DNA from 2 places in the Bradyrhizobium sp. B120 genome. Region 1 is predicted to be linked to the other one. Evidence: predicted binding sites of a transcription regulator. Region 1 holds the regulator's gene; the other holds the start of a gene.
What was found. Region 1 encodes LexA, which represses DNA repair genes until DNA is damaged. Its sites were predicted from a motif close to TGTTCNNNNTGTGTTCNG; they were not measured.
Positions count from the first base shown of each region.

Region 1 (4,290 bases):
ACCGGCCGGCGCGATGCGATCACGACGCCGGTCAACGACGCGATGTTCATCTCGGGGCTCGGCCATGTGCTGTCGATCTCCGGCTATCACATGGCGGTGGTCGCGGGTGTCGTGTTCTTCACGATCCGCGCGTTGCTTGCGCTGTTTCCGGCGCTGACGGCCGGGCACCCGATCAAGAAATGGGCGGCGGCGGCCGCGCTCGTCGCGGCGGCGTTCTACCTCCTGCTGTCGGGGGCGGAGGTCGCGACCCAGCGATCGTTCTTCATGACGGCCGTGGTGCTGATCGCGGTCATCGTCGACCGCCGCGCGATCACCTTCCGCACGCTGGCGGTGGCGGCGCTGATCGTGCTCGCGATCGCGCCGGAGGCACTGGTGCATCCGAGCTTCCAGATGTCGTTTGCGGCGACGCTCGGGCTGGTGGCGCTGGTGCAGATCGGGCTGCCGAACCTGCTGGCGTCACCAGATCATTCGGCGACCGCACGGGTAGCGCTGTGGGGCGGGCGCGAGCTCACGATGCTGATGCTGGCCTCGCTGGTCGCCGGGCTCGCGACGACGCCCTACGCCGCGTTCCATTTCCACCGCGTGACGCCCTACGGGCTGCTGGCGAACCTTGCGGCGATGCCGGTGGTGTCGGCGGTCGTGATGCCGGCCGGCCTGCTCGGGCTGCTCGCCATGCCGTTCGGCTTCGACGGCGTGTTCTGGGCGATCATGGGGTTCGGCATCGACTGGATGATCCTGGTGACGCAATGGGTCGCCGCGCTGCCGGGCGCGGTCGGCCGGATGGCGGCGTTCGGAATCGGGCCGATGGTCGTGGCAAGCGCGGGCCTCATCCTGCTCGGGCTGTTGCGGACGCCGCTGCGTTGGTCGGGTGCCGTGCTGCTGGTGGTGGCCTCGGTCTGGGCGGTGCGGGTGCCGCAGCCGGACGTGCTGGTCTCAGCCGACGGTCGCAACGTTGCGGTGCGGGGCGGCGACGGCCGGCTGCATCTGATGCACAGCGCGAAGGACGCATTCCTCGTCAAGGAGTGGCTGGCGGCGGATGCCGACGCGCGGACTGCGACGGACTCGTCGCTCGGCGAGGGCGTCTCCTGCGATCCGAGCGGCTGCGTGACGCAGGGTCCCGGCGGCGCCTTCGTCGCGCTGGCGAGCCGGCCCGAGGCGCTGGCCGACGACTGCGAGCGTGCGGTGCTGATCGTGAGCGCGCGACCGGCGCCGAAGGATTGCGCGGCCTCGGTGATCGATGCCGAGCGGTTGCGGCGCCACGGCGCGCTGGTGCTGCGGCGCATCAGGGACGGCTACGTGATCGATGCGGTCAAGCCCGGCGGGATCGACCGGCCGTGGTCACCGGCGGTCCCCGGCGACGGCGAGAGTGAGACCACGCTGCGCACGCCCGCGACCGCTCCGCGGCCCGCCGTCGACGCGACGCCGGCCGAAACCGATTTGCAGGGCGATGATTAACCGTTGTCGGGCGAGGGCCCGGTCGGCAGCTCGAACAGGCCGAGATGGTATTCGTCGGAGTCAGGGCCGGCGTCGGGCTTCTTGACGAGGGTGAAGGAAGCCTCGGGGAATTGCTCCCAGACCTTCAGGTCGTCAGCCGTCACCGTCAGCCAGCCGAACCGGAACATGTAGCGGCCCGGCTCCGTGACGCGTCCAGCCTTTTGCCATGTGACCTTGTCGACCACCACGCACGTCCTCCGTGCCCGATGATGCGCCAAGGCGCGTGTCGACGCAATTCTCCAGCTGCGCCCCGGAACCCGGCGTCCGGGGTCGCTCGAAATCGCTTAGGTCATCCGCCGCCGGACAGCTCATTCCGCGGCGACGATGCGTTCAACCCAAAAACAGCGACGCAAATGCGGAGGGCCGCCGCTCCACCACCTTCGGCTTCTGCTCGACCGGCGGATGCAGTGCCGGCAATTGCAGCACGCTGACGCGTTGTCCCTCGACCAGCTGGGTCACCAGCACATGGCTGCCGTCGGGGAATTCGACCGCGTCATGATGGCGATCGGGAACGTCGGGCTCGACTTCGTTGAACACGCCGACGCGGAAGTTCATCGTCTTGGTCCAGATCCAGCGGCTGTCGTAGCGAACGTTCTCGGCGAAAGCGAGCTCGGTGCCCGGCAGCATGCAGACCGCGACAGTGGGATCGGTCTCCGAAGCAAAGCCGCGGGTCGACGTGCCGCGGAAAGTCGTGGTGATCAGCGTCTCTCCAACAATGGCGGGGCGCGACGCCACGGCGTGCAGACTATAGTCACACATCGGATGGCTCCTCTAATCGAGGTAGCGACCCGTGCCTCTCCTTGAGGCATAGGGCCTCTACCAGAGTGGACGATAGCGAACGAGTGTCTCCTCGTTTCTGGGCGATTGTACGACTGGTCGCCCAACGCTCCCGATCACAAACACGCGACGCTGCGTGAGAGGTATCGGAGCGCATCGGGCAAACAGCACGTTGCGCTATCATTCAAGGAACGATCCGATGTGTTGCTCGTTCCCCGCCGCCGCAAGTATTTGAAATTCAGTATTTGCGATAGAGGCCGATCAGCTTGCCCTGGATGCGGACCCGGTTCGGCGGCAGGATGCGCACTTCATAGGCGGTATTGGCCGGCTCCAGCGCGATCGATGCGCCGCGGCGGCGGAAGCGCTTCAGGGTGGCTTCCTCCTCGTCGATCAGCGCCACCACGATGTCGCCGGTGTTGGCGACGTCGTTGCGCTGGATCAGCGCCATGTCGCCGTCGAGGATGCCGGCATCGACCATCGAGTCGCCGCGCACTTCCAGCGCATAGTGCTCGCCGGAGCCGAGCATGTCGGGCGGTACGCTGATGGTGTGGCTGCGGGTCTGCAGCGCCTCGATCGGCGTACCGGCGGCGATCCGGCCCATCACGGGGACCGCGACCGGACGGTTGCCGTCGTCCTCGGCGATCGGCGGCGAGCTGGTGCGCTTGCCGAGGGTGCCTTCGATGACGCTCGGCGTGAAGCCGCGGCGGCCGTTGCCGCCGCCAGCCGAGAGTTCGGGCAGCTTGATGACTTCGATGGCGCGGGCGCGGTTGGGCAGGCGGCGGATGAATCCGCGCTCTTCCAGCGCAGTGATCAGGCGGTGGATTCCGGACTTCGAGCGCAGGTCGAGCGCATCCTTCATCTCGTCGAACGAGGGCGGTACGCCGGCCTCTTTCAGACGTTCATTGATGAAACGCAGAAGTTCGTACTGTTTGCGCGTGAGCATCTCGAGTATTCCCCCGGTTGGTAGCGTCGTTCGATTCCGAGACTCTTCAGGTAGGCCTGCAGGCGGGGCCTGACCTCAGGAGCACGGTGCTCATCACAAGCGCTCCCTCGCGGCCTCCCATTTGTACACACCAGTACTCGAAACAAATCATGAACGGACACTATATGTTCGATATGTGTTCCGCAACCACTTAATTTCCGGTGAACGCATCCGGCGAGCGCTCAAGCGATGCGGTCTGCGCCGTCACTCGGGCAGTGTCAGGATCTCGCATTCGCTGCCTTTGACGGCGGCAGGCGCAAACGGCGGACGCACGAGAAGTGCCCGTGCCGCAGCGAGATTCCCGAGCAGCGACGAGTCCTGCTGTGTGACCGGCGTTGCGATCAGCGTGCCGTCCTCGCGCGCCTCGATGCGTGCGCGCAGATAGTCCTCGCGCTGGTCGTTGGCGGCGAGGTCGCGGCCGAGCAATGCGCTCTCGCGGCGATGACGAACAGCTTTTCGGCCGCTCAGTGCCCGAATCAACGGCACCAGAAACAGGAAGGCGCAGACATAGGAGGACACCGGATTGCCGGGCAGGCCGATCACCCGCATTGCGCCGAGCCGGCCATGCATCATCGGCTTGCCGGGTCGCATCGCAATCCGCCAGAACGCCATCTGAACGCCCTCGGCCTCCAGCGACTGCTTGACCAGGTCGTGGTCGCCGACCGAGGCGCCGCCGGTCGTGATCAGGATGTCGGCACCGGTCTCGCGCGCCCGGCGGATGCCGGCGGTGGTGGCTTCCACCGTGTCGGCGGCAACCCCGAGATCGACGGTCTCGGCGCCCTCGGCGCGCGCCAGTGCCCGCAGCGCGTAACCGTTGGAATAGACGATCTGGCCGGGCCCGGGCGTCGCGCCCGGCATCACCAGCTCGTCGCCGGTCGCCAGCACCGCGACCTTCGGACGACGGTGCACCGCGAGGTCCGGATAGTTCATGGCGGCCGCCAGTGACAGCGCGCGATCGGAGAGGCGGCTGCCGGCGGCGAGCAGCACGTCGCCTTCACGGAAGTCGACGCCGGCCGGGCGGATGTGCCGTCCGGCGG
Region 1 covers NZ_CP185242.1:4,685,634-4,689,923, reverse strand. Annotated here, with positions in the region: gene ACOIX3_RS21430 (ComEC/Rec2 family competence protein) at 1-1,455, shown strand, start outside; gene ACOIX3_RS21425 (hypothetical protein) at 1,452-1,679, opposite strand; gene ACOIX3_RS21420 (hypothetical protein) at 1,825-2,253, opposite strand; gene lexA (transcriptional repressor LexA) at 2,510-3,214, opposite strand; gene glp (gephyrin-like molybdotransferase Glp) at 3,458-4,290, opposite strand, start outside.

Region 2 (4,290 bases), 1.3 Mb from region 1:
GATGCGCAATTCGCCGTAACGGCCGCGATGCCGGACAATGCCGACGCCTTGCGCAAATATGAGAGAAATGTGTCGGGCCTGTCCGGCGATGTCTCGACGGTCCTGCTTGGCGACTCGCTGGTCGAGGCGTGGCCGAGGGAACTATCAGCCTCGCTCGGCGCCGGGCCGGTAGCCAACCTCGGCGTCGGACGCGACAGGATTCAGAACACGCTCTGGTTCATCGAACACGAACGTGAGCGGCTGCGAAAAATCAAGCCGAAGTCCATCATCGTGCTGGTCGGAACCAACAACATCTATCTCGATAAACCGTGCGGCGTGATGGACTCCTATCAAAAGCTGTTTGACGAGATCAGGTCGCTTTGGCCGAACGGCAAGATTTTCTCCATCCAGATTCTTCCGCGAGGCGACCAGATGAAGGGCGCAGCCGAGAACATCGGATCCGTCAATGCCGAGCTCAGCAGGAGAAGCCGGGAACTCGGGATCAGAACGATCGATGCCTCCGACATCGCATGCGGACGAACAACGCCGTGTGCCAACTACAAGAGCGATCTCCTGCACCTGACGCCATCCGGATACGAAGCCCTGACCAGGATCGCAAAGCAAGGCATTGGTTCATCGTAGGCTGCGCGGGAGCCATCAATGACGCTGAGGTGCGACCCGGTCTGCTAGGTCAGCATCGAGATGATCGATTGCAGCTGATCGGACGCCGACGCCACGAGCCCGTCGAACGACGTCTGGCCGTGCGCCGCCGCCCGCAAGATGGATTCGGCAACGGCCGCCTTGAGACCGAACACGGATTGATCGGCCGGCACGCTTGCCATCACCGTCTCCAGCGCGTCGCGCATCGTCTGGATCAGTTCGGAGCTGAATTTCATGGCTCTCCTCCGCGTGCTCAGGATAGACCGGGCGCGCCACGCCACCACTCACAAGCCCGCGATTCCGGATTGCGTTTTCTTAATGCAATGACAAGCCGGTGAACCGGCGAAGCGTTAGAGCTCCTTCTCGGCCAGCTTGCGGAAGTCGTCGGGCACCGAACGAACGACCTCCAGCGCTGCCGAACCGTATCCGATCGCATCCCAGCCAAAACGATCGCGGACCTTGTCGATGGCACAGTCCGCGGCCCAGCGGGCGATCCCGATCGGACTTCCAGGGCGAAGCGCTTGATCGGCGAGTCCGAGCGGAAGCTCGAGCGCAAGATCCCAATGCTCCTCGAGATGCGACACCGAGATTGCCAGCAACGAAATGATTTTCTCGCTTGGGTGGTCAGCAAGCGTGGCGCGCACCAGCTTCTCGGCGAGGCTGGCGAGGATCACCGTCGTGCACACGGGCGCATCGAGCGTCATCGAGCGCGTCACCGATTTCAGGTCGGCGAAGCGAACGCGCACCGTCACGGTTCGTCCAGGCCGGGATTTCGCCCGGAGCCGCGTGGCGACGCGGTCGGCGAGATGAAGCAGCGTCGGCCGAATGACCTGCTCGATCGCGGGCTTTCGGCCAAGCGCCGATTGTGCTCCTGCCGATCGCGCGCGCCGATGCGGCGTGAGCTGTCGCGGATCGCGATTCCAGGCCAGCGCGGCGAGTTTCTCGCCCGCCGCCGGACCGAGCAGCCGCGTCAGCGACCGCTCCGACAATTTGGCGAGTTGACCGATCGTCGAGACGCCGATCGCGTCCAGCCGTGTCCTGGTGACCGGCCCTACTCCCCACATCAACTCAACCGGCAGTTCATGCAGGAATCCGAGCTCGGCGTCGGGATCGACGACGACAAGCCCGTCGGGCTTTGCGACCTGCGAGGCGATCTTTGCCAGATGCTTGGTGCGGGCGACGCCGACCGAAATCGCAAGGCCGAGCTCCGTGCGCACACGCCGCCGGATCGCCGCGGCTATTTCGGCGGGCGTTCCGAACAGATGCGTGCAGCCGGCCACGTCGGCAAACGCCTCGTCGATCGAAATGCGCTCGACGAGCGGGGTGAAGTCGCCGATCACCTCGATGGCTGCGTCACCCAGCCGTTGGTAATCGCTGAAGTGGCCGCCGACGAATATCAGTTGCGGGCAGAGCCGGCGCGCTTCCCGTCCCGACATGCCGCCATACACCCCGAAGGCCTTGGCCTCATAGGACGCGGCAAGCACAACCCCGCCTCCGACGGCGATCGGCTTGCCTTGCAGCGACGGCTCAAGCAACTGCTCGACCGACGCGTAAAACGCATCCAGGTCCGCGTGAAGGATGGTGGCTGCGGCTGCCATCTCAAGGCGTTCATCCCTGACCTGACCAAAATTGCTCGTCCCTGGACGCTACATTAGCCAACAGAACAAAACAAGAACATATTCGAATCCGGTCCACCAGGAGTGGCCGCGGGCGGCCGGCGGTCTGCCAGCGAACGTTGGGCGGGCTGCCGCGCCGGGCATCGAAGCGGGTTGCCGGTCGCTCTCGAAGGAATCATCGCAAGGCGGTTGGGAGGTCGCTCGACATCCACGGGCATTCTCTGCCGAAGACGAGATCACGACGCGCGGCTGTCGCGTCCCGCTGCGCCAGCTCGCTCATGAGCCGGCGTTGTTTGACGAACAGGCTTTTTCGGGTAGAGATCAAGGCATGACCGACCACTCTCATCAGGTGGACTTCCAGGCTGCGGCCTCGCTTTACAAATGGCCTTCTCTCGGCAATTCCAGGCGAGAGGATCGCGCGCCCTATATGATCGTCAACGGAACGCTCGACCAATGCATCCGGGACTTCATGGGCAAGCCCGAGAAGACCCGGCATCTCTACGAGATCCGGACCACGTCGCAGCCTCCCCTCGTGCCGGATGTGCTGTCGCCCGAGCACGTGATCGAGCTCTCGAGGCTTCGCGAGTTCCTCTGAGGCGCTTCAGCGGACGTGATCCCAACGCGTCTTGTCCGCAGACAGGCTTATCCATCTGTCGTGCGCCGGAAGGCGCATTGTTTGCCTCTGAGGGAGCCGCTACACTTGCCTGGCTCTCCGAGTGACGGACGTTCGCGCCGGCATGATTGATCCGCTTCGGCCTCGTCCGCGGTTCGCACATCGCCGGCACGGGAGCGGAGCGGCTGCACGACCGGTTGCCGGGGCATCGAGAGGCGCCACATGAGGTTCAATCTGGCGATCTTGAGCGTGCTGGCCGCAAGACCCGAGCAACGGATTCCGCTTGAAGAGGTCAGCCGCGAAGTCAAGCGCATGATCGCCGCGGGCGATGCAGCCACGAAGCTGAAGCGATCGTCGGAGCTTGGCGACGCCGACGTCTTCCAATCCGGATGGGCTTCGATCAATGAGGCCGGGCTGCAGATCACGGACTCCGGTCTCGCGCTGTGGCGCGAGCTCGAAGCGTCCCGGATCGAACAGGAGCTCAACCAGCAGGAGCTCGGCGAGCAGGAGCTAGGCGAGCAAGAGGTCGGTGAACAGGAGCCGAGCGAACGACAAGCGGAGCGCGTGGAGACCGTCGCTGCCGATCCGCGCGATGCGACCAGAGATGCGGTTGTCGAACGGCCCGACGCGATTGATCGGCAAATCCCTCGCCTGATGCAAGAAAGCCTTGCCGATCGCACGACCTCGAGCACCAGCCGCTCAACCGCATCCCCCGACCTGCCCGCGCTCCCCCCGATCGTCCCCGAGCCGGCATTTGGCTCCATTCACGAGCCGGACCAAAACGATTCCCGATTCTCGCGACTCGTAAAACTCCTCGGCACCGGCATGCCGGGATTTACCCGGGCGCGGCGGCGGCGTTCCGAGAGCGACGTGCCGGATCGGAAAGCGGTCAGTGGCGCTGGAATGACGGGGCTGGCCGTTGCGTGCCTCAGCCTGATCTCGGTCGTTGCGTGCGTTGCCGCAGCGATTGCACTCGGCCAGATCTCGTCGTTGAAGTCGGACAACGCCACCCTGCGGCGGGAGCTGGTCCCGTTGAGGGAACGTCTCGTACGACTCGAACAGGACGCCGCGAAACGCGAGGCCGCCCAGCAGGACGAAGCGCAAGACAAGCTTGAGGCGGACAAGAAGGCCGCTGAGGCCAGGAGCGAACAGGCTGCACTCAACCTCTCGCGAGAAGAGATTCAGCTGATCAGGGAATACATCAAGGCTGCCCCTTCAGCCGGTGCCGGCGGACCGCCGATCAACGTCGGCGATCCCGTCACCGGCGGAATGATTCCGTTGCCGTCGCCGCTGACGGAGAAGGCGCCACGACTGGTCGGCGCGAGATTTGCGATCCGCAACGGCGCCATCATCATCAGCACACGAAACAGCCGCCGCGTCGATGCCGTGTTGATGGCGAATTAGCGGCCTCCTCCCGGTGTT
Region 2 covers NZ_CP185242.1:3,435,266-3,439,555, reverse strand. Annotated here, with positions in the region: gene ACOIX3_RS15535 (SGNH/GDSL hydrolase family protein) at 1-621, shown strand, start outside; gene ACOIX3_RS15530 (hypothetical protein) at 666-875, opposite strand; gene dinB (DNA polymerase IV) at 990-2,237, opposite strand; gene ACOIX3_RS15520 (hypothetical protein) at 2,584-2,850, shown strand; gene ACOIX3_RS15515 (hypothetical protein) at 3,091-4,272, shown strand.
Region 2: a site for LexA is predicted at 2,299-2,316, ahead of dinB (DNA polymerase IV). Genes of this name have one in related genera too.